DNA from 3 places in the Paenibacillus litoralis genome. Region 1 is predicted to be linked to each of the others. Evidence: a T-box and tRNA genes for the amino acid it is inferred to sense, from the RefSeq annotation. Region 1 holds a T-box; the other regions hold tRNA genes.
The links. The T-box of region 1 lies ahead of ACKGJP_RS25980 (valine--tRNA ligase). A T-box ahead of a tRNA ligase gene usually reads a tRNA of that ligase, here a tRNA-Val.
Positions count from the first base shown of each region.

Region 1 (7,934 bases):
CTCATTCTCATACCAACACCCCTACCAATACCCTTACCATTTTCCCGTTCCCACATCAATACCTATGCCCATTCCCACAACCATGCCTATTCGCATCCTGCGTTTACCTTTGCCGCTTTTTTAGGTCCATTGTGGAGGCGATGAAGGTTAGACGACGTCAAGGACTGCTAATCTCCGAATATTCAAAAAAACCGCGGATTAGACGACGCCAAAGGCTCTTATCTTGCCGGAAACCAGCTGGAACCGCCTATCCGAGGCAATTAGACGACGCAAGGGACTGCTAAATCCCCGAATACTCAAAAAAAACGCGGATTAGACGACGCCAAAGGCTCTCTTATTTAGTTGGGAATCGTTAAGAATCAACTCAGAGTGTTACCGCTGTCCTCGCCGAAAGTGCGTCTGGCCTTAGTCTTTCCGACGGCTCCCACAGGCGCTAATGGTTTGCCGAAAACTTAGCTCCGAACAGGATTCAGACTTTCATTATACAAAAAAAACGCCGGAGGTACCGCAGTACGCTCCAGCGCTTCGCTATGTTCGTTTAGGTCTAGCCTTTCCTGTCCTTCAGCGCTTTGGCCAAGCCGTCTGCGGCTTTCCAAATGTCACCGGCGCCCATCGTAATGACGAGATCCCCAGGCTTCACATGGCCATTCAAATAGCTTAGCACTTCTTCCTTCGTCGGAATGTGGCTGACGTTCGGATTGCTGTTCTGCCGAATCAGCTCCACCAGCTTCGCCGAGGTGATACCTTCGATTTGCTGCTCACCCGCCGGACTGTAAATGTCCGTGATGATGACCTCGTCGGCCTCCGGGAACGCCCGGCTGAACTGATCGAACAGGAAATAAGTACGCGTATAACGCTGCGGCTGAAAAACCGCAATGATCCGCTTGCCCGTCGCTTTCGCCGCGCTGATCGTCGCTTGGATTTCCGTCGGATGATGGGCGTAATCGTCGATGACCAGAATGTCGTCGACTTCGCCGAGCACCTGGAAGCGCCGTTTGGCACCGCGGAACTCGGTAATCGCTTCCGCAACCTGCTCGAAAGGCAAGCCTGCTTTCAGACAGGTTATGACCGTCGCCAGCGCGTTATAGACATTATGCCGTCCCGGTACCGAGAGCGTCACATCGCCGAGCACCTGTCCGTGATGAGTGACGCGGAACGACACTTTGCGGTCGCCAAGCGCGATATCCGTCGCTTTGTATTCCGCATCGGTATCGATGCCGAAGGTGACGACATCGCTTTTGATAATCGGCAGCAGCTCCCGGATCTCCGCATCGTCATTACATACGATTGCAATTCCGTCGGCCTTGACTTGGCTAAGAAACTTGGCATAAGCTTGCTTCAGCTTGTTGAAATCGCCGTCGTAATGCTCCAGATGATCGGCTTCGATATTCGTCACGATGCCGACGCTCGGCCGATACTGCAGGAACGAGCCGTCGCTTTCATCCGCCTCCGCAACGACGTACTCGCCTTTGCCCGCCTTCGCGTTGCTGCCGACATTCATAATTTCGCCGCCGATAATATAGGTCGGATCTTGGCCGCATTGCTCCATAACGAGCGATATCATCGACGATGTCGTCGTTTTGCCATGGGCGCCCGCTACGGCAACACCCTTGCGTTCGTTCATCAGTCGCGCCAGCATTTGCGAACGGTGGATAATCGGAATGTTCAGCTCGCCGGCACGTTTCATTTCTACATTGTCCTTGGAGAGCGCCGTCGAATATACGACAAGATCGGCTCCCTGCACATGAGCCGCTTCGTGCCCGATGTAAACGCGGGCTCCCTTGGCGGCGAGCTTCTCCGTAAGCTCTTGCTGGGCCAGATCGGAGCCGGACACATGATACCCCATTTCCAGCATCACCTTGGCAATCGCACTCATGCCATACCCGCCGATGCCGATAAAATGTACGCGTTCAGTCGTATTCACGATCTGCTCACCAGCCTTTTTCAGAATCTGTTTGATACAGCATCCATGTCCGTACGTCGGAAATTAAATACAACGTTCCGGAAACGACGCCTAGATCGTCCGGTCCCGTCTCTTTCTGCAGGAGGGTCAGCGCCTTCCGCCAGTCCGGCTCTACGATGACGTCAACCTTTCGCCCCGTTTCGGAAAGCTGCTCCCTCGCGAGCTCCGCCAATTCGGATGCGTTCATTTTTTTGAGAAAATCAGGCTCCGTAATGATTAAAGTATCCACCAATGGTAGTATATGCCTGAGATAGCCGGAATGATGCTTTGTCGACAGCATCCCCATCATAAATCGCAGCTTCCCGTATTGATACGTTTCGCGCAGCGCCTTCGCTAGCGTTTCCGCCCCTTCCGGGTTATGCGCGCCGTCGAGCAGCATTCTCGGATTGTCGGCCACCATTTCCAGGCGTCCCGGCCATTCGGTCACCTTCAGCGCATCCAGCAGCACCTCGTCCTCGATAACCAGCGCATTATACTGCCGCAGTACCTCGAGCGTCATCAGCGCAACGGCTGCGTTCTTCACTTGATGGCTGCCGTTCATCGTAATGCCAACATCGCTTAGACTGCGAAACGGCCCTTGAAAATGAAACTGCTGCCGGTTCAGCTCCGATGTCACGGCTTCATAACGGAAATCCCGCCCCATCAAATAGAGCGTCGCTTTCTTGTCCTTGGCCGTATTCTCGATGACCTGCAGCGCCTCCGGCTGCTCGACGGCGCTTACTACGGCTACACCCGGCTTGATAATGCCGGCTTTCTCCATAGCCACCTGCTCGAGCGTATCGCCCAGGATATCCATATGGTCATGGCCGATATTCGTAATGACCGAGACGACCGGCGACACGATATTCGTTACGTCGAGTCTTCCGCCAAGGCCGGTCTCCCATACGACATAGTCGGGATACGTGACGCGCGCAAAATACAGGATGGCCATCGCCGTGCAAATCTCGAACATCGTCGGCTGCCCTTGCTCGCCCTCGGCCATTTCGTCGCAGAGCGGCTTCAGCTGGTTCGCCAGCGCAAGCACCTGCTCTTCTTCGATATCCTGCTCGTTATACCGGAGCCGGTTCGTGAATTTCTCGATGTACGGCGACGTGAATGTGCCTACGTCATATCCGCTTTTGACAAGCGCTTTGGTCAGGAAGGCGCAGGTCGAGCCTTTGCCGTTCGTCCCGGCTACATGAATAAACTTCAGGCGTCTTTCCGGATGGCCCAGCTTCTCCATCAGCAGCTGCATCCGGCCGAGGCCCGGTCTGATGCCGAGCTTCGGCGCCCGTTCGGTTATCCACTGCACGGCTTCCTGGTAGCTCTGAAAACTGTTCATAGTTTCACACCTTTTTAGAGGTAGTTCAAAAAGTCAACTTATGATCACGAAGTTGATCGAGAAGCGTAGTCTCAAGCAACCTTCCCGGTACCGATAAGCCGACTTTTTGAACACGCATTTTTAGGGTCGTTCAAATCGTCCCCCTAATGACTTGGCGAGCGGCGATTTGCGGTTTTCTATCCTCATTCTGCTTATGGCAGGAAGCCGCGCGGACTATATATCGCCGCTGCGGCTTCCTTCCGGCATAGCAGTGTCTATTAACCTTTGAGCTCCGCGATGCGTGCGATCACCTTGTCGCGCTTGTCGGAGTAGTCGGCAAGCTTCGCCTTCTCGTCCTCGATCTTCTTGGCCGGCGCCTTCGATACGAAGTTCTCGTTGGCGAGCATTTTCTCGATGCGCTCGACTTCGCCGTGCAGCGTCTGAAGCTCTTTCTCGAGCCGCGCCACTTCCTGACCGATGTCGATCAATCCGGCAAGCGGGAAATACAGCTCGGCGCCGGTAACGACGGCGCTCATCGCCTTGTCCGGCGGCTGCAGCGCGCTGTCGATCTCGAGCAGCGAGGTTCCGCAGAAACGCTTCACGTACTCTTCGTTGCTTTGCAGAATGGCCAGCGTGTCGGCGTTAGCCGGCTTGATCAGCAGCTCGACCTTCTTGCTCATCGGCACGTTCACTTCGGCGCGAATGTTGCGCACTGCACGGATCGCGTCCATCAACAGCTCCATTTCGCGTACCGCTTGCTCCGCTTCGAACCGCTCCTCGTAGACCGGCCAGGAGGACAGCACGATCGTTTCGCCCTCATGCGGCAAATGCTGCCAAATTTCCTCCGTAATGAACGGCATGAACGGATGCAGCAGCCGCATCGTCCGGTCAAGCACGTAAGCGATGACCGCTTGCGCGTTCTTTTTGGCTTCCGCGTCGGTTCCATAGAACGAAAGCTTGCTGAACTCGATATACCAGTCGCAAAGATCGTCCCAGATGAAGTTGTACAAGAGACGTCCGGTTTCCCCGAATTCGTAGCTGTCGATCAGGCGCGTAACGTCTTTCACCGTCTCGTTCAGCCTGTGAAGAATCCAGCGATCGGCCGTCGACAAGCCGCCTTGACCGTCCGTTTGCGCCGCTTTCTCCAGCGTTGCCGTCACATCCGCAGCCGTAACGCCTTCCAGATTCATCAGGGCGAACCGCGAGGCGTTCCATATTTTGTTCGCAAAGTTGCGAGCCTGCTCGACGCGCTCGAACCGGTAGCGGAGATCTTGCCCCGGCGTGCTGCTCGTCGAAAGCATATACCGCATCGCATCGGCTCCGTATTGATCGATTACTTCAAGCGGATCGACGCCGTTGCCGAGCGACTTGGACATTTTGCGTCCTTCGGCATCGCGAACGAGCCCGTGCATCAGCACGTCCTTGAACGGAACTTGATCCGTAAACTCGAGTCCCGTAAAAATCATTCTGGCTACCCAGAAATAAATGATGTCATAGCCCGTAACGAGCAGGTTCGTCGGATAAAACCGTTGCAGGTCCTCCGTTTGCTCCGGCCAGCCAAGCGTCGAGAACGGCCAGAGCGCCGAGCTGAACCACGTATCGAGCACGTCGTTGTCCTGCTTCAGCTTCGAACCGCCGCATGCCGTACAGGACGTAACTTCCTCATGGGCAACATGCGTTTCGCCGCAGTCCTCGCAATACCAAGCCGGTATGCGGTGTCCCCACCAAAGCTGGCGGGAAATACACCAGTCGCGCACGTTTTCGATCCATTGCAAATATATTTTCTCGAAACGGTCCGGGACGAAATTGACGCCATTGCCGGACTTCTGCGCCTCGATGGCCCGCTCGGCGAGCGGCTTCATCTTGACGAACCACTGCGTCGACAAATACGGTTCGACAACCGCTCCGCTCCGCTCGCTGTGGCCGACCTGATGCACATGGTCCTCGATTTTGACAAGGACGCCAAGCTCTTTCATATCGGCTACGATCTGCTTCCGGCATACGAAGCGGTCCATGCCTTGATATTTGCCCGCGTTCGCATTCATCGTGCCGCTTTCGTCCATCACGAGCACCTGCGGCAGATCGTGGCGCTTGCCTACCTCGAAGTCGTTCGGGTCATGCGCCGGCGTAATCTTGACCGCGCCGCTGCCGAACTCCTTCTCCACGTATTCGTCCGCAATGATCGGAATTTCGCGGCCGATAATCGGCAGCACGATCATTTTGCCGATCATGTCCTTGTAGCGGTCGTCCTCCGGATGAACCGCTACGGCCGTATCGCCGAGCATCGTCTCCGGACGCGTCGTCGCCACCGTAATATGACCGGTGCCGTCAGCCAGCGGATATTGCAGATGGTACAGATTGCCCTGTACCTCTTTGTATTCGACCTCGATATCGGAAAGCGCCGTGCGTGCGGCCGGATCCCAGTTGATAATGTAATTGCCGCGGTAAATGAGCCCTTTCCGGTAAAGCTTGACGAACACTTCGCGAACCGCGCTCGAAAGTCCTTCGTCCAGCGTAAACCGCTCGCGGGAATAGTCGAGCGAGAAGCCCATTTTCCCCCACTGATCGCGGATCGTGCTCGCGTAATGCTCCTTCCACTCCCATACCTTCTCGAGAAACTTTTCGCGTCCGAGATCGTGGCGGGTAACGCCTTCCTCGCGGAGCTTCTGCTCCACCTTCGTTTGAGTCGCGATCCCCGCGTGGTCGGAGCCCGGAAGCCAGAGCGCGTCATAGCCCTGCATCCGTTTCGTGCGGACCATAATATCCTGCAGCGTAAAGTCGAGCGCGTGCCCGATATGCAGCATCCCGGTTACGTTCGGCGGCGGAATGACGATCGTGTAGGTCTCCGCGTCCTTGCGGCCGCCGGCAGCGAAATAGTTGCCCTTCAGCCAATATTCATACCATTTTTGCTCCGATGCCTTCGGATCGTACGTCGTCGGCATCGACAATGTTTTCGTTTCCTGCGCTTCGGTCATTGTCGCAATCCCCCTCAAATATTCCCCAAAAAGTGACGTAATGCTTTACAGCTGATTCCGGGTACTTTTCGGGGAGCCCCAAAAGATTTCCCCCAAAAAATAACGTGTTCCTTCGCACCGATCCCGGGTACTCATCGGGGAGCCCCGTTCCCCAAAGATGCCGGAAAAATCAAAAAACCTTTCGCCGCAAAGGACGAAAGGTTGAACTTCCGTGGTACCACCTTCATTTCGCGAACCGTTGCCGGACGCGACACTCAAGCACATAACGGCTGCTACCGGCGGATCGGGAACGTAACGGTTATGCACTCCAAAACAGCTCCTGTTCGAAACTCCATTGGCGAGCGCTAACGTACTTTCCATCCGCAACTCCCGGGCGACCTTCGGCGTAACCTTCCTGCGAAACCTCTCAGCGCTACCGGCTTCGCTCTCTGACAGGGGCTTATGCTTACTCTTCCCATTCGACGTTTTTCTGGCATTTTATTCAGTTATCTTTCCATATGATACCCGTAATCCGGCATAGAGTCAACGTTATGACATAAAATGTGCATTACCAGCATAGCCCAAACCCCCGCCCGCTTATACATGCCTGCAGCCCTCATTTTACTTCTCCCGGCGTAATCCCCCAATATTTGCGAAATACTTTAATGAAATAGCTGACGTCGCGGTAACCGGACAGCTTGGCCGCGTCCACCACCTTCATGCCGTCAGCCAGTCCCTTCATCGACAGCTTCATTTTGCGCTCCAGCACGTAGTCCGAGAACGCTTGACCGACTTGCTGCTTGAAGAGCCGGGATAAATAAGAGGAATTGATATACAGCTTATCCGCAACGCTCTGCAGCGAAATGTCTTGATCCAGATTCGCATCGACGAATGCCAGCATTCCTTTCACCGCATCATGGCAATGCATCGCATTGCGGCGGTTAACATGCTCGGCGATCCGGTTGACGGCCCCATGCAGCCAGCGGACGATATGCTCTCGCGTGGCCAGCTTCTCCGGCTGGCGCAAGCTGTCCGCGTATTCGCCGAGAGCTTCGCTAACGGGCCATCCCTGCCCTTGAACAGTACGGACAAGCAAGCTTGAGAAATAGAGAACATGCTCGAACGCTTCGTCGACCGAGCCTGCCGTGCCGATTCCGCGCACGACCAGCTCATCGATCGCTTGGTTAGCCAGTTCGGCGTTGCCCGCTTCGAGCGCGTGCATGAACCGCTTCTCGAGCATCGCATCTTGCGGAATGCTGTTCGACGGCCCCGGATCGTCCCGGAACGGAATCACGATGTCGTGTCCGTAGAGCACCCTCCCGCGAAGCGCGCGGCAAGCTTGCTCGTACGAACGGGAGATGTTCTCGGCTTCCGTTACCGGCATGCCGATGCCGGCGCTTGCGGTTACTTTCAATATTTCTTTGACGCAGCCGAGGAGCCGCGAGGCATGCTGTTGGACTTCGGCCATGAAGACATCCGGATCCATGTCCTCCAGATTTTCATACAGCAGCACCGTTCTCCCCTCCAAATCGGGAAAAACGATGCAGCCGTCATCCTGCGAATGATACTCTTCGGCCAGTTTCTTCAGCGTAAACTGCAGCAGCGCCGTGTCTTTGGCCGTAAACGACGTGCCCATATCCGGCAGCGGATCGGGATCGACGGCAACGACGGCAAACCCTTTTGCCTCAGCCAGCTCGATCCCCAGCTCGCGGCTTTT
Region 1 covers NZ_CP176395.1:6,125,299-6,133,232, forward strand. Annotated here, with positions in the region: gene murC (UDP-N-acetylmuramate--L-alanine ligase) at 545-1,924, opposite strand; gene ACKGJP_RS25975 (bifunctional folylpolyglutamate synthase/dihydrofolate synthase) at 1,932-3,284, opposite strand; gene ACKGJP_RS25980 (valine--tRNA ligase) at 3,542-6,238, opposite strand; T-box leader at 6,425-6,709, opposite strand; gene ACKGJP_RS25985 (response regulator) at 6,834-7,934, opposite strand, start outside.

Region 2 (7,934 bases), 2.9 Mb from region 1:
CAAAACAAAGCAACAAATCGCATGAGCATGTCAATATCGAAATAAAACGAAGCCTCGGCTTCAACTTTTATGGAGAGTTTGATCCTGGCTCAGGACGAACGCTGGCGGCGTGCCTAATACATGCAAGTCGAGCGGATCTTTCCTTCGGGAAAGGTTAGCGGCGGACGGGTGAGTAACACGTAGGCAACCTGCCTGTAAGACCGGGATAACTCACGGAAACGTGTGCTAAGACCGGATAGTTGGTTTCTCCACCTGGAGAGATCAGGAAAGACGGTGCAAGCTGTCACTTACAGATGGGCCTGCGGCGCATTAGCTAGTTGGTGAGGTAACGGCTCACCAAGGCGACGATGCGTAGCCGACCTGAGAGGGTGAACGGCCACACTGGGACTGAGACACGGCCCAGACTCCTACGGGAGGCAGCAGTAGGGAATCTTCGGCAATGGACGAAAGTCTGACCGAGCAACGCCGCGTGAGTGATGAAGGTTTTCGGATCGTAAAACTCTGTTGCCAGGGAAGAAGGGTGAGGAGAGTAACTGCTCTTCATTTGACGGTACCTGAGAAGAAAGCCCCGGCTAACTACGTGCCAGCAGCCGCGGTAATACGTAGGGGGCAAGCGTTGTCCGGAATTATTGGGCGTAAAGCGCGCGCAGGCGGTTGTTTAAGTCTGATGTTTAAACCCAGGGCTCAACCTTGGGTCGCATTGGAAACTGGGCAACTGGAGTGTAGGAGAGGAAAGTGGAATTCCACGTGTAGCGGTGAAATGCGTAGAGATGTGGAGGAACACCAGTGGCGAAGGCGACTTTCTGGCCTATAACTGACGCTGAGGCGCGAAAGCGTGGGGAGCAAACAGGATTAGATACCCTGGTAGTCCACGCCGTAAACGATGCATGCTAGGTGTTAGGGGTTTCGATACCCTTGGTGCCGAAGTAAACACATTAAGCATGCCGCCTGGGGAGTACGCTCGCAAGAGTGAAACTCAAAGGAATTGACGGGGACCCGCACAAGCAGTGGAGTATGTGGTTTAATTCGAAGCAACGCGAAGAACCTTACCAGGTCTTGACATCTGGATGCAAGCGTTAGAGATAGCGCCCTCCTTCGGGACATCCAAGACAGGTGGTGCATGGTTGTCGTCAGCTCGTGTCGTGAGATGTTGGGTTAAGTCCCGCAACGAGCGCAACCCTTGATCTTAGTTGCCAGCATTAAGTTGGGCACTCTAGGATGACTGCCGGTGACAAACCGGAGGAAGGTGGGGATGACGTCAAATCATCATGCCCCTTATGACCTGGGCTACACACGTACTACAATGGCCGGTACAACGGGCTGCGAAACCGCGAGGTGGAGCGAATCCTAAAAAGCCGGTCTCAGTTCGGATTGCAGGCTGCAACTCGCCTGCATGAAGTCGGAATTGCTAGTAATCGCGGATCAGCATGCCGCGGTGAATACGTTCCCGGGTCTTGTACACACCGCCCGTCACACCACGAGAGTTTACAACACCCGAAGTCGGTGAGGTAACCGCAAGGAGCCAGCCGCCGAAGGTGGGGTAGATGATTGGGGTGAAGTCGTAACAAGGTAGCCGTATCGGAAGGTGCGGCTGGATCACCTCCTTTCTATGGAGATCATGATGGCTGTAGGCTGTCGGATCAATAAGCTGGTTTTACTCGCTCATGTTCAGTTTTGAAAGGGCAATGCTCTTTCTTTGGTAAACGCAAATCGTTTGGTGACGATGGCGGAGGGGAACCACGCGTACCCATCCCGAACACGACCGTTAAGCCCTCCAGCGCCAAGGGTACTTGATCCGCAGGGATCTGGGAGAGTAGGACGTTGCCAAGCGAGCCCACTATTGTGGGCTTTTTTCGGGCCCTTAGCTCAGCTGGTTAGAGCGCACCCCTGATAAGGGTGAGGTCGGTGGTTCGAGTCCACTAGGGCCCACCAATTACCTTTTATAAAGTGATCGTTTGGGGCTCCCCGGAAAGTACTCGGAATAAGCTTCGAAGGATAACGTCACTTTGTGGGGAATTTGGGGCCATAGCTCAGCTGGGAGAGCGCCTGCCTTGCAAGCAGGAGGTCAGCGGTTCGATCCCGCTTGGCTCCACCAAACAGACTCCAGAAAATGGTTAAAAAAAACCACTTGCAAAGAGTCGAAGAGATGTGTTACATTAGATCTCGCCGCTTTTGAGGCGGTGACGTTTGTTCCTTGAAAACTAGATAGCGAAGCAATGCAAAACATCCTTAGTTTTTTTGTAGCGATCTCGAGAGAGATCATTGGTTAAGCTACTAAGAGCACACGGAGGATGCCTAGGCGCTAGGAGCCGATGAAGGACGTGGCGAACAACGAAATGCCTCGGGGAGCCGTAAGCAGGCGTCGATCCGGGGATGTCCGAATGGGGGAACCCGCACGTGGTAATGCGCGTGTACCATACAGTGAATACATAGCTGTATCGGAGGCATACCCAGGGAACTGAAACATCTAAGTACCTGGAGGAAAAGAAAACAATAGTGATTCCGTCAGTAGCGGCGAGCGAACGCGGATTAGCCCAAACCAAGGAGCTTGCTCCTTGGGGTTGTGGGACGTCAATGTGGGAAAAGTTCGTTAGGTGAAGCGGTCTGGAAAGGCTCGCCATAGCAGGTAACAGCCCTGTAGCTCAAAACGAACGTATCCCTAGACGGATCCCGAGTAGTGCGGGGCACGTGAAACCCCGTATGAATCCGGCAGGACCATCTGCCAAGGCTAAATACTCCCTAGCGACCGATAGCGAAGCAGTACCGTGAGGGAAAGGTGAAAAGAACCGCGGGAGCGGAGTGAAATAGAACCTGAAACCGTGTGCTTACAAGAAGTCAGAGCCCGTTAATGGGTGATGGCGTGCCTTTTGTAGAATGAACCGGCGAGTTACGTTCACGTGCAAGGTTAAGCTGAAGAGGCGGAGCCGCAGCGAAAGCGAGTCTGAATAGGGCGAATGAGTACGTGGTCGTAGACCCGAAACCGTGTGATCTACCCCTGTCCAGGGTGAAGGTGCGGTAACACGCACTGGAGGCCCGAACCCACGAATGTTGAAAAATTCGGGGATGAGGTGGGGGTAGCGGAGAAATTCCAATCGAACTCGGAGATAGCTGGTTCTCCCCGAAATAGCTTTAGGGCTAGCCTCGGAATGAGAGTAGTGGAGGTAAAGCACTGATTGGGTGCGGGGCCCGCCAAGGGTTACCAAGTCCAGTCAAACTCTGAATGCCACATACTTCTGTCCGGGAGTCAGACAGTGAGTGCTAAGATCCATTGTCAAGAGGGAAACAGCCCAGACCATCAGCTAAGGTCCCCAAGTGTGTGTTAAGTGGGAAAGGATGTGGAGTTGCAAAGACAACCAGGATGTTGGCTTAGAAGCAGCCACCATTTAAAGAGTGCGTAATAGCTCACTGGTCGAGTGACTCTGCGCCGAAAATGTAACGGGGCTAAACACGCCACCGAAGCTATGGCTACAGCAGCAATGTTGTTGGGTAGGGGAGCGTTGTGTATAGGTTGAAGGTCGATCGTAAGGACGGCTGGACAGTACACAAGTGAGAATGCCGGTATGAGTAACGAAAAGACAAGTGAGAATCTTGTCCGCCGAAAGCCTAAGGGTTCCTGAGGAAGGCTCGTCCGCTCAGGGTAAGTCGGGACCTAAGGCGAGGCCGAAAGGCGTAGTCGAAGGACAACAGGTTGATATTCCTGTACCACCGTAGCCGTTTGAACGACGGGGTGACGCAGAAGGGCAAGGACGCAGACGGATGGAAGTGTCTGTCCAAGCAGTGAGGCTGATGTGTAGGCAAATCCGCACATCGTGAAGGCTGGGCTGTGATGGGGAGGGAAATTTCGAAAGTACCGAAGGTCTTGTACTCATGCTGCCAAGAAAAGCCTCTAGTGAGGCGAAGGTGCCCGTACCGCAAACCGACACAGGTAGGCGAGCAGAGCATGCTAAGGCGCGCGGAAGAACTCTCGTTAAGGAACTCGGCAAAATGACCCCGTAACTTCGGGAGAAGGGGTGCCTCGGTAGGGTGAATAGCCCGAGGGGGCCGCAGTGAAAAGGCCCAAGCGACTGTTTAGCAAAAACACAGGTCTGTGCGAAGCCGCAAGGCGAAGTATACGGGCTGACGCCTGCCCGGTGCTGGAAGGTTAAGGGGAGCGGTTAGGGGTAACCCGAAGCTGTGAACCGAAGCCCCAGTAAACGGCGGCCGTAACTATAACGGTCCTAAGGTAGCGAAATTCCTTGTCAGGTAAATTCTGACCCGCACGAATGGCGTAACGACTTGGGCGCTGTCTCAACGAGAGATCCGGTGAAATTTTAATACCTGTGAAGATGCAGGTTACCCGCGACAAGACGGAAAGACCCCATGGAGCTTTACTGCAGCTTGATATTGGACTTGGGTACGATCTGTACAGGATAGGTGGGAGCCTTTGAAGCATGAGCGCCAGCTTGTGTGGAGGCGACGTTGGGATACCACCCTGATCGTATCTAGGTTCTAACCTACTCCCGTGATCCGGGAGAGGGACCGTGTCAGGCGGGCAGTTTGACTGGGGCGGTCGCCTCCTAAAGCGTAACGGAGGCGCCCCAAGGTTCCCTCAGAATGGTTGGAAATCATTCGAAGAGTGCAAAGGCATAAGGGAGCTTGACTGCGAGACAGACAAGTCGAGCAGGGACGAAAGTCGGGCTTAGTGATCCGGTGGTACCGAATGGAAGGGCCATCGCTCAACGGATAAAAGCTACCCTGGGGATAACAGGCTTATCTCCCCCAAGAGTCCACATCGACGGGGAGGTTTGGCACCTCGATGTCGGCTCATCGCATCCTGGGGCTGAAGTAGGTCCCAAGGGTTGGGCTGTTCGCCCATTAAAGCGGTACGCGAGCTGGGTTCAGAACGTCGTGAGACAGTTCGGTCCCTATCTGTCGCGGGCGCAGGAAATTTGAGAGGAGCTGTCCTTAGTACGAGAGGACCGGGATGGACGTACCGCTGGTGTACCAGTTGTTCCGCCAGGAGCATCGCTGGGTAGCCAAGTACGGACGGGATAAGCGCTGAAAGCATCTAAGCGTGAAGCCCCCCTCAAGATGAGATTTCCCAGTATGTAAGACCCCTTGAAGACGACGAGGTAGATAGGTTCGAGGTGGAAGTGCAGCAATGCATGCAGCTGACGAATACTAATCGGTCGAGGGCTTATCCAACATCTTTACATCGACAGGTGTAAGGACTACGAAAGGAACAAGGATGAATGCAGAACTTCGCATCTAGTTTTCAGGGAGTAAACCTATGCTTGAATGTGACTAGTGCACGGTAGAGCGTAGCAAGACCGCATTTGGCGATGCGGACAACCCTGTTGATAAACACGTTAACAATGAGCTTGGAGAGATACCCAAGAGGCTCAAGGGGACCCTCTGCTAAGGGGTTAGACTGCGTAAGTGGTGCGAGGGTTCGAATCCCTCTCTCTCCGCCATCTTTACTGAATGTGGCGGCGTAGCTCAGCTGGCTAGAGCGTACGGTTCATACCCGTAAGGTCGGGGGTTCGATCCCCTCTGCCGCTACCATTTTTCTTTTCAACATCCGGATTTATTCTCGTTAACACGGGCGCTTAGCTCAGCTGGGAGAGCATCTGCCTTACAAGCAGAGGGTCGGCGGTTCGATCCCGTCAGCGCCCACCATCTTTACTTGATATACAATATGCCGTTGTAGCTCAACTGGTAGAGCAACTGACTTGTAATCAGTAGGTTGGGGGTTCAAGTCCTCTCGACGGCACCAGTAACAACCTCATATGGAGCTGTGGTGTAGAGGCCTAACATGCCTGCCTGTCACGCAGGAGACCGCGGGTTCGAATCCCGTCAGCTCCGCCATTTTCTTTTTTTTGCTTGTTAATGTATTTACGGCTCGGTAGCTCAGTCGGTAGAGCAGAGGACTGAAAATCCTCGTGTCGGCGGTTCGATTCCGTCCCGAGCCACCATTTACCTTTTGATTTTCCTCATAAGGACTAGGTTCTTAGAGAAACTAAGGTAAGTTATCTTGGAGGATTAGTGAAGTGGCTAAACACGGCAGACTGTAAATCTGCTCTCTTCGAGTTCGGTGGTTCGAATCCATCATCCTCCACCATTTCCATGAGGCATTAGCTCAGTTGGTAGAGCACCTGACTTTTAATCAGGGTGTCGTAGGTTCGAGTCCTACATGCCTCACCAGTTTTTAGACATAACCGAGCCCTTGAGGGCTCTTTTTTTATTATATCTAGCGAAGCGGTGTTACAAGTGTAATGTAAAAGAGCCCTCCTTGAAATCCAAGGAGGGCTTTTTGTCGTTATTTGGCGGCTGTGGTCAGCTCCATTCGTTTGGCTTTGCTTTTGATGAAGTCGGCCGTTCGGGCTGCCAGCGCCATAACGGTATTCGTCGGATTGGCTCCGCCTGAAGTGACGAAAACGCTGGCGTCGCATATATACAGATTCGGAATGTCATGCGACTGGCAGTATGCGTTCACGACGGATTCTTGAGGATCGGAGCCCATCCGGCATCCTCCCATCAGATGGCCGGTATCTTCGGTGACGTATTCCACTTTACCTTCTGCAGCACGCAGAATGGAACTCATCATCTCCACGGCATGCGTTATCAGCTTACGGTCGTTATCCCCATAACTGAAGGTTACCTTGGCGCGAGGCAAGCCATTGGCATCTTTGTCTTCCGCCAATGCGACACGGTTTGCGGCTTGGGGCAGCACCTCGCCTACCATAGTGACCCTTCCGTAAAAGTTGTAGTCGAGTGCGGTTTCCCGAAGCCGTTTCCCCCATACCGGCGTACCTGTCATAAGGGATATGCCCTGTGCAAACCCGACAGGTCGGGCTCCGTGCGCATGAAGCGTGTAGCCGCGAACAAACCCTCTGGCGTTGTCCGTTTCATAAAACTGCTGGGTACTGGCAAGCACGGGTGTTCCTTTATAAATACGAATTTCTTCTTCGAACTTGGCGTACACGTCATTGCTGCTATGGGGCATGATGGCTTTGCCTACCCATCCGCTGCCGTTGGCGAGCCCGTCCGGAAACTGAGCGTTGGCGGAGTGAAGCAGGAGACGAGGATTCTCGATGACGAAAGCCGATAAAATGACGATTTTGGCGCGCTGTTCATAGGTCGTTCCGTCGTGCACGAAGGTTACCCCTTTGGCAAGACCGTCTTTGCCCGTCAATATTTGCGTAACCGTGCAGTCAGGCAGCACTTCCGCTCCGGCCCGGATAGCCTTTGGGATATGAACGATCAAGGTGCTGAATTTTGCGTTCGGCATGCAGCCTTGATTGCAAAAACCTCTGTTGATGCATGGCGGCCGATCCTCGAAGGGGGCGGATAAGATCGCGAGCGGCGTTACGGCGGTCTCAATCTGCAGCTTGCTGCATCCGTTCTGGAACATGTAAGCATTCGGGCTGAGCGGATCCCGTTCGGGGTAAGGATAAGGACCGCGGAATGGACCCCAGGGGAAATGCCGGGGGCCGGATATGGCCAGCTCTTTTTCAATTTTATCGTAATAGGGCTCCAAGTCGCGGTAACGGATCGGCCAGTCTTCGGCAACCCCGTCATAGGTACGAACGGCGAAATCGGATTCGTGAAAACGAAGAAATACGCCTGTAAAATGAACGGTTCCACCGCCGATGCCGCGGCCGGAATTGTTGTGACCGAGAGTAAGCGGGTCAGTACCGTCGACGATCCGCGTATCCTGCCAAGAGAGGCTTTTCATCGAAAGCTCGGCGCTGGCGAACTCTTTTTGCGGATCGCGCATCGGACCGGCATCCAGTACGACGACACGCATACCGGCTTCGCTCAGTTCCTTAGCGATTACCCCGCCGGCTGCACCGGCTCCTACGATAACGGCGTCGACTTCCTCGTTCGCGTATTTGCGGTTTAACAAACGGACTCCCGCCTTTCGTTCAAAATGGACGTATGTGCATTCATTT
Region 2 covers NZ_CP176395.1:318,734-326,667, forward strand. Annotated here, with positions in the region: rRNA gene ACKGJP_RS01365 (16S ribosomal RNA) at 67-1,607, shown strand; rRNA gene rrf (5S ribosomal RNA) at 1,714-1,830, shown strand; tRNA gene ACKGJP_RS01375 (tRNA-Ile) at 1,856-1,932, shown strand; tRNA gene ACKGJP_RS01380 (tRNA-Ala) at 2,020-2,095, shown strand; rRNA gene ACKGJP_RS01385 (23S ribosomal RNA) at 2,265-5,184, shown strand; tRNA gene ACKGJP_RS01390 (tRNA-Ser) at 5,363-5,453, shown strand; tRNA gene ACKGJP_RS01395 (tRNA-Met) at 5,468-5,544, shown strand; tRNA gene ACKGJP_RS01400 (tRNA-Val) at 5,583-5,658, shown strand; tRNA gene ACKGJP_RS01405 (tRNA-Thr) at 5,680-5,755, shown strand; tRNA gene ACKGJP_RS01410 (tRNA-Asp) at 5,771-5,847, shown strand; tRNA gene ACKGJP_RS01415 (tRNA-Phe) at 5,879-5,954, shown strand; tRNA gene ACKGJP_RS01420 (tRNA-Tyr) at 6,016-6,100, shown strand; tRNA gene ACKGJP_RS01425 (tRNA-Lys) at 6,108-6,183, shown strand; gene ACKGJP_RS01430 (GMC family oxidoreductase) at 6,299-7,888, opposite strand; gene ACKGJP_RS01435 (gluconate 2-dehydrogenase subunit 3 family protein) at 7,929-7,934, opposite strand, start outside.
Region 2: it encodes a tRNA-Val, which carries the amino acid that the T-box ahead of ACKGJP_RS25980 (valine--tRNA ligase) is inferred to sense. The anticodon was not compared.

Region 3 (7,934 bases), 2.3 Mb from region 1:
GCCGGTCTATGCATAGGTTCGTAGCAATCCGGTATATCCACGTCGAAAACTTCTGGTTCTCGTCGTAACGCTCCAAGTTCGTATATACGCGCAAAAATGTTTCCTGCACGATGTCTTCCGCCTCATGCGCCTGGCTTAACATCCGGTAAGCCAAATGGTACAGCTTGTCTTTATACATGTCGACCAATTCGGCAAACGCCCTGCGATCGCCGTTTCGCGACAGTTTGGCAAGCCGCGTCTCCACATAGTTCACTGAATCTCCTCCAGCCCAGGTTTCCCCTACCCGACAGCGTGCTATTTTGCTTCCATATCGTCGGTTTTCTCAACTAAACGCCGGCCTCGTCAGCCAAACGCTTTTTCTCTATTGTAAACAAAAAATGTACGTTTGACGAATTTCTTTCCGGCCGCTATGACCTGCTTCGCAAACCCCAGCACCCCAATGCCCGCCGGCTTCAGCCAAGGCCCCTTAAACGGGCTTCTGCGCGCCTGGGGAGTCACCGCCAACATGCACCACAGGAGCACAGATCCCATCGTGATCTGGCTGACGCTAACGTCGAGCTCATTCCAGCCGCCGGCAAGCGCCATTTTGACGAGGGGCGAGATGAGCCCGAATCCGGACGCCCCGATCACGACAAGCGCGATAGCCGCCAAGCGTTACTTGCCCATTCCTCCTGCCCTCCACATGGAAGAAAGAGCCGGACAGCCTCACTAGTAAGGTCGCCGACTCCTGTTCAATCATTCAAATTACGCCGTCAACCGTCCCGTTAAAACTAGTATACGAAGCGGTTGCTCTCGCGTTTCAATTTGTTCCATCCGTCCGTTGTTGCTGCTGCGAATCCTATCCGAAAACGGATCAGCCCGTGTTCCGAAGCCCCGCTGCGATTCCGTTGATCGTCAGCAGCACCTCGCGCAGCAGACCGTTATCGTCTTCTCCGCGTTCTCTAAGCTCACGAAGCTCCGTAAGCAAGCCTACCTGCATGTAACTTAGCGGATCGACGTACGGATTGCGGAGACGAATCGATTCCTGCAGAATCGGCACATTGTCCAAAATATCCTTTTGGCCCGTAATTTCGAGAATCAGATTGGACGTCAACTCGTACTCTTCTTTGATAAGCGTGAAGATACGCGTGGCGACATCCTGGTTTTTGACCATACTGCCATATTCGTTCGCGATCGTCAAATCCGCTTTGGCGAGCGCCATCTGCAGGTTGTCGATCGTCGAGCGGAAAAACGGCCATTTGGCGTACATCTGCTGAAGCTGCTTCATATTGTCCGGATTGTTCTGCAAGAAGCTCTGAAGACCGGTTCCTGCAGCATACCATGCCGGCAGCAAATACCGCGTCTGCGTCCAAGCGAATACCCAAGGAATCGCGCGCAAATCTTCAAAACGGTCGCCATTCTTACGCTTCGACGGACGCGAGCCGATGTTCAGCTCTCCGATTTCAGGCAGCGGCGTCGTTTCTTTAAAGAACCCGTAGAAATCCGGATCGCGGAAAATGAGATCCTGATACTTGTTCTGGGCCTGCTCCGAGATGCCGAGCATGATTTTCTCCCACTTGTCTTCCGAAACGTCGCTCTGCGGGTTCTTGGCCATTGTGGATGCCGTAATCAGCGCCCAAGTCGCCTGTTCCAGACTGCGATAAGCAATCTCCTTGATCGCATAGCGCTGCGACAGAACCTCGCCCTGCTCGGTGATTTTGATGCCGCCGCCGACCGTGTCGGCAGGCTGCGCCAGAATGCTCCGGTTGAGCGGCATTCCGCCGCGTCCGAGCGCTCCGCCGCGCCCGTGGAAAAACTTCAGCTTCACGCCGAATTCGTTAGCCGCCTCCGTGATGCACTTGAGCGCTACACGCAGCTCCCAGTTCGCGGTAAGCACGCCGCCGTCCTTGTTGCTGTCCGAATAGCCGAGCATGATTTCCTGCAGTTCGCTCAGCCCTTTCAAGCTGTCGCGGTATGCGGGGATCGCGAACAAAGTGCGCATAATATCCGGAGCGGCATGCAAGTCGTCGATCGTCTCGAACAACGGAACAGGCTGCAGCGTACAGATCACTTGCCCGCTGCGTTCGCGGCGGTACAAGCCGACTTCCTTGCTGAATACCATCACTTCAAGCAGGTCGCTGGAGTCCTGGGTCATGCTGATCAAATAACTGTTGATACAGCCGCGCCCGAACTCTTCTTGCGCTTTGCGGATCGTCCGGTATACGTTCAAGCATTCTTCGGTCGACTCGGTATACTCCAAATATTGCGAAGTAATCGGACGCGGATCGTTGAGCACGGATGTAAGCAGCGCGGTCTTCTCCTGTTCGGAAAGCTCCGCGTAGTTATCCGAAACGCCCATCTTCTGCAAAATTTCGGTCATCGCATTTTCATGCTCTTTGCTGTGCTGTCTGACGTCCAGAGCGGCCATATGGAAGCCGAACAGCTCGACTTGACGAATCAGCTTACGGACATATTTGTCGCTTATATAGTCCGCGTAATGACCTCTCAGGCTGCGGTCGATGATTTGCAAATCCTCGAGCAGTTCTTTGGAGCTGTTGTAGCGGTCTTGTTTCGCCGGTTGAGGCTGCGGTTGACCGATATTGCGAAGCTTTTCCAGCATGTATTTGATTTTGATGCGGTACGTTTCCCGGTCATTGCGCCAGAGCTCCTCCGGTTTCAATTCGAGCCGTTCGCTATCCCGCTTGATCGAATCGTACAGCTCGCCCGAAACCGCAGCGATGCTGTTGCTGAAGCTGAGGTGAGCCATTAAACCGCGGAGAGCGTCATCGTATTTCCGAAGCGCGAGCGCGCGGTGCATGCCAAGCGTTTCCCAAGTAACTCGGGAAGTAACCGAAGGATTGCCGTCGCGGTCTCCGCCGATCCATGAACCGAAACGAAGGAAAGACGGCACATGCCACGAGGCGTCTGGATAATATTTATTCAAGCAGCGCTCCAGCTCTCCGTATACTTCCGGAAGTACCTCGAACAACGTCTCGTCGAAATAATACATGCCGTTTTTGACTTCGTCGATAACGGTTGGCTTGCGTTCCCGCAGCTCGTCGGTTTGCCACAGCGTCAGCACTTCGCCTAGCAGCGTTTCGCGAAGCTGATCCCTCTCCCGGTTCGTCAGCATCGGATTGTCGAGCTCCAGCACTTCGCGCGCGATACGCTGATGAATGTCGAGCACCGCACGGCGGGTTGCTTCCGTAGGATGCGCCGTCATGACCAGCTCAAGCGAAATTTTTTGCAGGATATCGTTCACTTCGTCGGCTCCGGTCCCTTTCAGGCTGAGCTCCTTCACAACGCTCTCGATCGACCCCGGCTGGATCGATTCGCCTGCCGTTCTCTCGTAGTCGCGTTTACGACGAATCCTATGGTTTTGTTCGGCAATATTGACAAGTTGAAAGAAGATGGCGAATGCGCGAATGACTTTCTTACGCTTATCCGGGGCAAGCGATCCGATCGTACTCTTAAAGCGATCGTATAGCTCCGGCGTAAATTGAGCCCGCATCGACTTGCTCATTTCCCTGATTTGCTCAACGATATCCAGTAATTCAGTACCGCCTTGATGAACCAGCACTTCCCCCAAAATGCTCGTGAGAAAGCGAACGTCGCGGCGCAGCAACTGCTTCGACGAATCGTTCGACAAGGAGCTTCTAGCTTCTGACATAAGTACCTATCCTTTCTGTCTGGTAAGCCTCATCCTGATGATTTAACCATTTTGTCACATTCCTTTATTTTATCACAATTATCGCTTTTGCGTAGCGCATTGCTAAAACTTTTTGGGCAATCATTTTTTTCTAAACAACTTATGAAAACAACAAAAAAAGCCTTCTATGCAGAAGGCTTCGTTATTTGCTCTTATGGAGCGGGTGATGGGAATCGAACCCACGCTACCAGCTTGGAAGGCTGGAGTTCTACCATTGAACTACACCCGCTTAAAAATATGGTCGGGACGACACGATTTGAACATGCGACCCCCTGGTCCCAAACCAGGTGCTCTACCAAGCTGAGCTACGTCCCGAAAATGAATGGCGCGCCCTGAGAGATTCGAACTCCCGACCTTTTGATTCGTAGTCAAACGCTCTATCCAGCTGAGCTAAGGGCGCAATTCATGAAGTTGTAAACTTTGCCGAAGCAAAATTATTTATGGAGCGGACGACGGGAATCGAACCCGCGACCCTCGCCTTGGCAAGGCGATGCTCTACCGCTGAGCCACGTCCGCATGTTGGTGGTGAAGCTTTTCATTGACTCGACGCTGATTTGATGCAGTTGTCATTGCTTCTTTCGAAGTTCGTTTCTTATGCTTGCCTCAGCGGCGACAAGAAATAATATAACAAATATTAAAATGAATTGCAACTGTTTTTCTAAAAAAATTAAAAAAAAATTATAAATGCCAGATTTACAGGCGTTCAGGCCTTGTTCTGCTTGCGATTTTACTAATAAATCACGATTGACTAGGGAGGGGTAATACGAAGTCTAAGTGCTCAATCGACTCTAAAAATCGGGGAAGCACATACCGAGCCCCAGCTAATCTGCGAAACGATCTAAGTACAAGCCTCATTCCTCTGCTCACCGACGGAAGCCTTCGACATCATCCTTCATCCGGATAGCTCGCAAGGAGCGTGTAGAGCCTTAATACCTGCTAACCTGGCTGCTTAGGATCCCTTGCTTAACAGAAGGGCCTTACTCCTATTACCTATGTCGACGTAAAGCGTTATCAGCTTACGTACATTACACACAAAAGAATCAATAGCCTGCAGCTTATTAGGGCAGCAAAAGGCCCATTTACCACATCGAGTGCTAAACAGCAGGGGAAAGCAGCCTCTTAGCGGATGAGAGCGCCTGGAGGGCCGCTATTGCCGCTATGGCGAGCTAAGCAGTCGCCCCTTCCTGGGATCCTCGTTTAGCGTTTTGATCTCTGAAAATGTTTTTACTTCGCAATCGTGTTCCGCGTTCTTCTCTTCACCCATTACCTGAAAATGCATGGACATGTTCTAACGGTTATACATCTTCAACTAACACCACTCACCGGAAAACGATCACATCCCTTCTATAGAAGCTGCCTTTGTTCGTCTGTATTGTGAGCTTGATCAAAGACGACATTCCACCCCGCTTATATTTTAGCTCCCATATAGAGAGCAGTCTCGTACTACGGCGTTATGGAGGGCCTGTAACGGCGCAGAATGCCTCCATAACCACTGTAAGCTCATTCTACCCTTATACAGAGAGTTCTACCGCTGTAATAAGTAAATAGCAGCCTTCGTACGCTACGGTCTCGCCTGTTGTGTACATCAGACAGCCCCTCGACACTCCTTCAAACTTTCACTATTCCGTACATGACAAAATCCACCACCCAAGAGCTTACGTCTCCAGTTGAATGGCGGTTGGCATATAAGATATAGCGTTAATCCATGGAAAAGTATTATCGACAAAAGGATTAAGTATTGAAACCAAACAAAAAAGCCTTCAATCCGCATTTGCTTCATGAAGGCTTACGTTTATGTATGGTGCGCGTAGAGGGACTTGAACCCCCACGGTCGCCCGCCAGATCCTAAGTCTGGTGCGTCTGCCAATTCCGCCATACGCGCATAAAACTGGTGAGGCATGTAGGACTCGAACCTACGACACCCTGATTAAAAGTCAGGTGCTCTACCAACTGAGCTAATGCCTCATAAAATGGCTGAGGATCCAGGATTTGAACCTGGGCATGACGGAGTCAAAGTCCGTTGCCTTACCGCTTGGCTAATCCCCAATAGAACATGGTGCCGTCGAGAGGACTTGAACCCCCAACCTACTGATTACAAGTCAGTTGCTCTACCAGTTGAGCTACAACGGCTCGTACCTATTTAAATTATGGTGGGCGCTGACGGGATCGAACCGCCGACCCTCTGCTTGTAAGGCAGATGCTCTCCCAGCTGAGCTAAGCGCCCTTAAAAAATGGTGACCCGTAGGGGATTCGAACCCCTGTTACCTCCGTGAAAGGGAGGTGTCTTAACCCCTTGACCAACGGGCCGGAATTGCTGGAGCTTCCAACCGGAATCGAACCGGTGACCTCATCCTTACCATGGATGCACTCTACCTACTGAGCTATGGAAGCATATGGCTCCCCGAACAGGACTCGAACCTGTGACAACTCGATTAACAGTCGAGTGCTCTACCAACTGAGCTATCAGGGAATATTGTCGCAATAGCAAGAGCCAGTCCTACTATTGCGTTTGCTTGGCAACGTCCTACTCTCCCAGATCCCTGCGGATCAAGTACAATCGGCGCTGGAGGGCTTAACGGTCGTGTTCGGGATGGGTACGCGTGGTTCCCCTCCGCCATCGTCACCAAACATGTTGCCCATATACAGGGGGTTTACTCCCTGAAAACTAGATGCGAAGTTCTGCATTCATCCTTGTTCCTTTTGTAGTCCTTACACCTGTCGATGTAAAGATGTTGGATAAGCCCTCGACCGATTAGTATTCGTCAGCTGCATGCATTGCTGCACTTCCACCTCGAACCTATCTACCTCGTCGTCTTCAAGGGGTCTTACATACTGGGAAATCTCATCTTGAGGGGGGCTTCACGCTTAGATGCTTTCAGCGCTTATCCCGTCCGTACTTGGCTACCCAGCGATGCTCCTGGCGGAACAACTGGTACACCAGCGGTACGTCCATCCCGGTCCTCTCGTACTAAGGACAGCTCCTCTCAAATTTCCTGCGCCCGCGACAGATAGGGACCGAACTGTCTCACGACGTTCTGAACCCAGCTCGCGTACCGCTTTAATGGGCGAACAGCCCAACCCTTGGGACCTACTTCAGCCCCAGGATGCGATGAGCCGACATCGAGGTGCCAAACCTCCCCGTCGATGTGGACTCTTGGGGGAGATAAGCCTGTTATCCCCAGGGTAGCTTTTATCCGTTGAGCGATGGCCCTTCCATTCGGTACCACCGGATCACTAAGCCCGACTTTCGTCCCTGCTCGACTTGTCTGTCTCGCAGTCAAGCTCCCTTATGCCTTTGCACTCTTCGAATGATTTCCAACCATTCTGAGGGAACCTTGGGGCGCCTCCGTTACGCTTTAGGAGGCGACCGCCCCAGTCAAACTGCCCGCCTGACACGGTCCCTCTCCCGGATCACGGGAGTAGGTTAGAACCTAGATACGATCAGGGTGGTATCCCAACGTCGCCTCCACACAAGCTGGCGCTCATGCTTCCAAGGCTCCCACCTATCCTGTACAGATCGTACCCAAGTCCAATATCAAGCTGCAGTAAAGCTCCATGGGGTCTTTCCGTCTTGTCGCGGGTAACCTGCATCTTCACAGGTATTAAAATTTCACCGGATCTCTCGTTGAGACAGCGCCCAAGTCGTTACGCCATTCGTGCGGGTCAGAATTTACCTGACAAGGAATTTCGCTACCTTAGGACCGTTATAGTTACGGCCGCCGTTTACTGGGGCTTCGGTTCACAGCTTCGGGTTACCCCTAACCGCTCCCCTTAACCTTCCAGCACCGGGCAGGCGTCAGCCCGTATACTTCGCCTTGCGGCTTCGCACAGACCTGTGTTTTTGCTAAACAGTCGCTTGGGCCTTTTCACTGCGGCCCCCTCGGGCTATTCACCCTACCGAGGCACCCCTTCTCCCGAAGTTACGGGGTCATTTTGCCGAGTTCCTTAACGAGAGTTCTTCCGCGCGCCTTAGCATGCTCTGCTCGCCTACCTGTGTCGGTTTGCGGTACGGGCACCTTCGCCTCACTAGAGGCTTTTCTTGGCAGCATGAGTACAAGACCTTCGGTACTTTCGAAATTTCCCTCCCCATCACAGCCCAGCCTTCACGATGTGCGGATTTGCCTACACATCAGCCTCACTGCTTGGACAGACACTTCCATCCGTCTGCGTCCTTGCCCTTCTGCGTCACCCCGTCGTTCAAACGGCTACGGTGGTACAGGAATATCAACCTGTTGTCCTTCGACTA
Region 3 covers NZ_CP176395.1:8,394,797-8,402,730, forward strand. Annotated here, with positions in the region: gene sigW (RNA polymerase sigma factor SigW) at 1-253, opposite strand, end outside; gene ACKGJP_RS35240 (hypothetical protein) at 343-651, opposite strand; gene ppc (phosphoenolpyruvate carboxylase) at 854-3,649, opposite strand; tRNA gene ACKGJP_RS35250 (tRNA-Gly) at 3,844-3,917, opposite strand; tRNA gene ACKGJP_RS35255 (tRNA-Pro) at 3,927-4,003, opposite strand; tRNA gene ACKGJP_RS35260 (tRNA-Arg) at 4,012-4,088, opposite strand; tRNA gene ACKGJP_RS35265 (tRNA-Gly) at 4,130-4,204, opposite strand; tRNA gene ACKGJP_RS35270 (tRNA-Leu) at 5,488-5,570, opposite strand; tRNA gene ACKGJP_RS35275 (tRNA-Lys) at 5,578-5,653, opposite strand; tRNA gene ACKGJP_RS35280 (tRNA-Gln) at 5,660-5,734, opposite strand; tRNA gene ACKGJP_RS35285 (tRNA-Thr) at 5,743-5,818, opposite strand; tRNA gene ACKGJP_RS35290 (tRNA-Val) at 5,837-5,912, opposite strand; tRNA gene ACKGJP_RS35295 (tRNA-Glu) at 5,921-5,995, opposite strand; tRNA gene ACKGJP_RS35300 (tRNA-Thr) at 6,004-6,079, opposite strand; tRNA gene ACKGJP_RS35305 (tRNA-Asn) at 6,083-6,158, opposite strand; rRNA gene rrf (5S ribosomal RNA) at 6,200-6,316, opposite strand; rRNA gene ACKGJP_RS35315 (23S ribosomal RNA) at 6,421-7,934, opposite strand, start outside.
Region 3: it encodes a tRNA-Val, which carries the amino acid that the T-box ahead of ACKGJP_RS25980 (valine--tRNA ligase) is inferred to sense. The anticodon was not compared.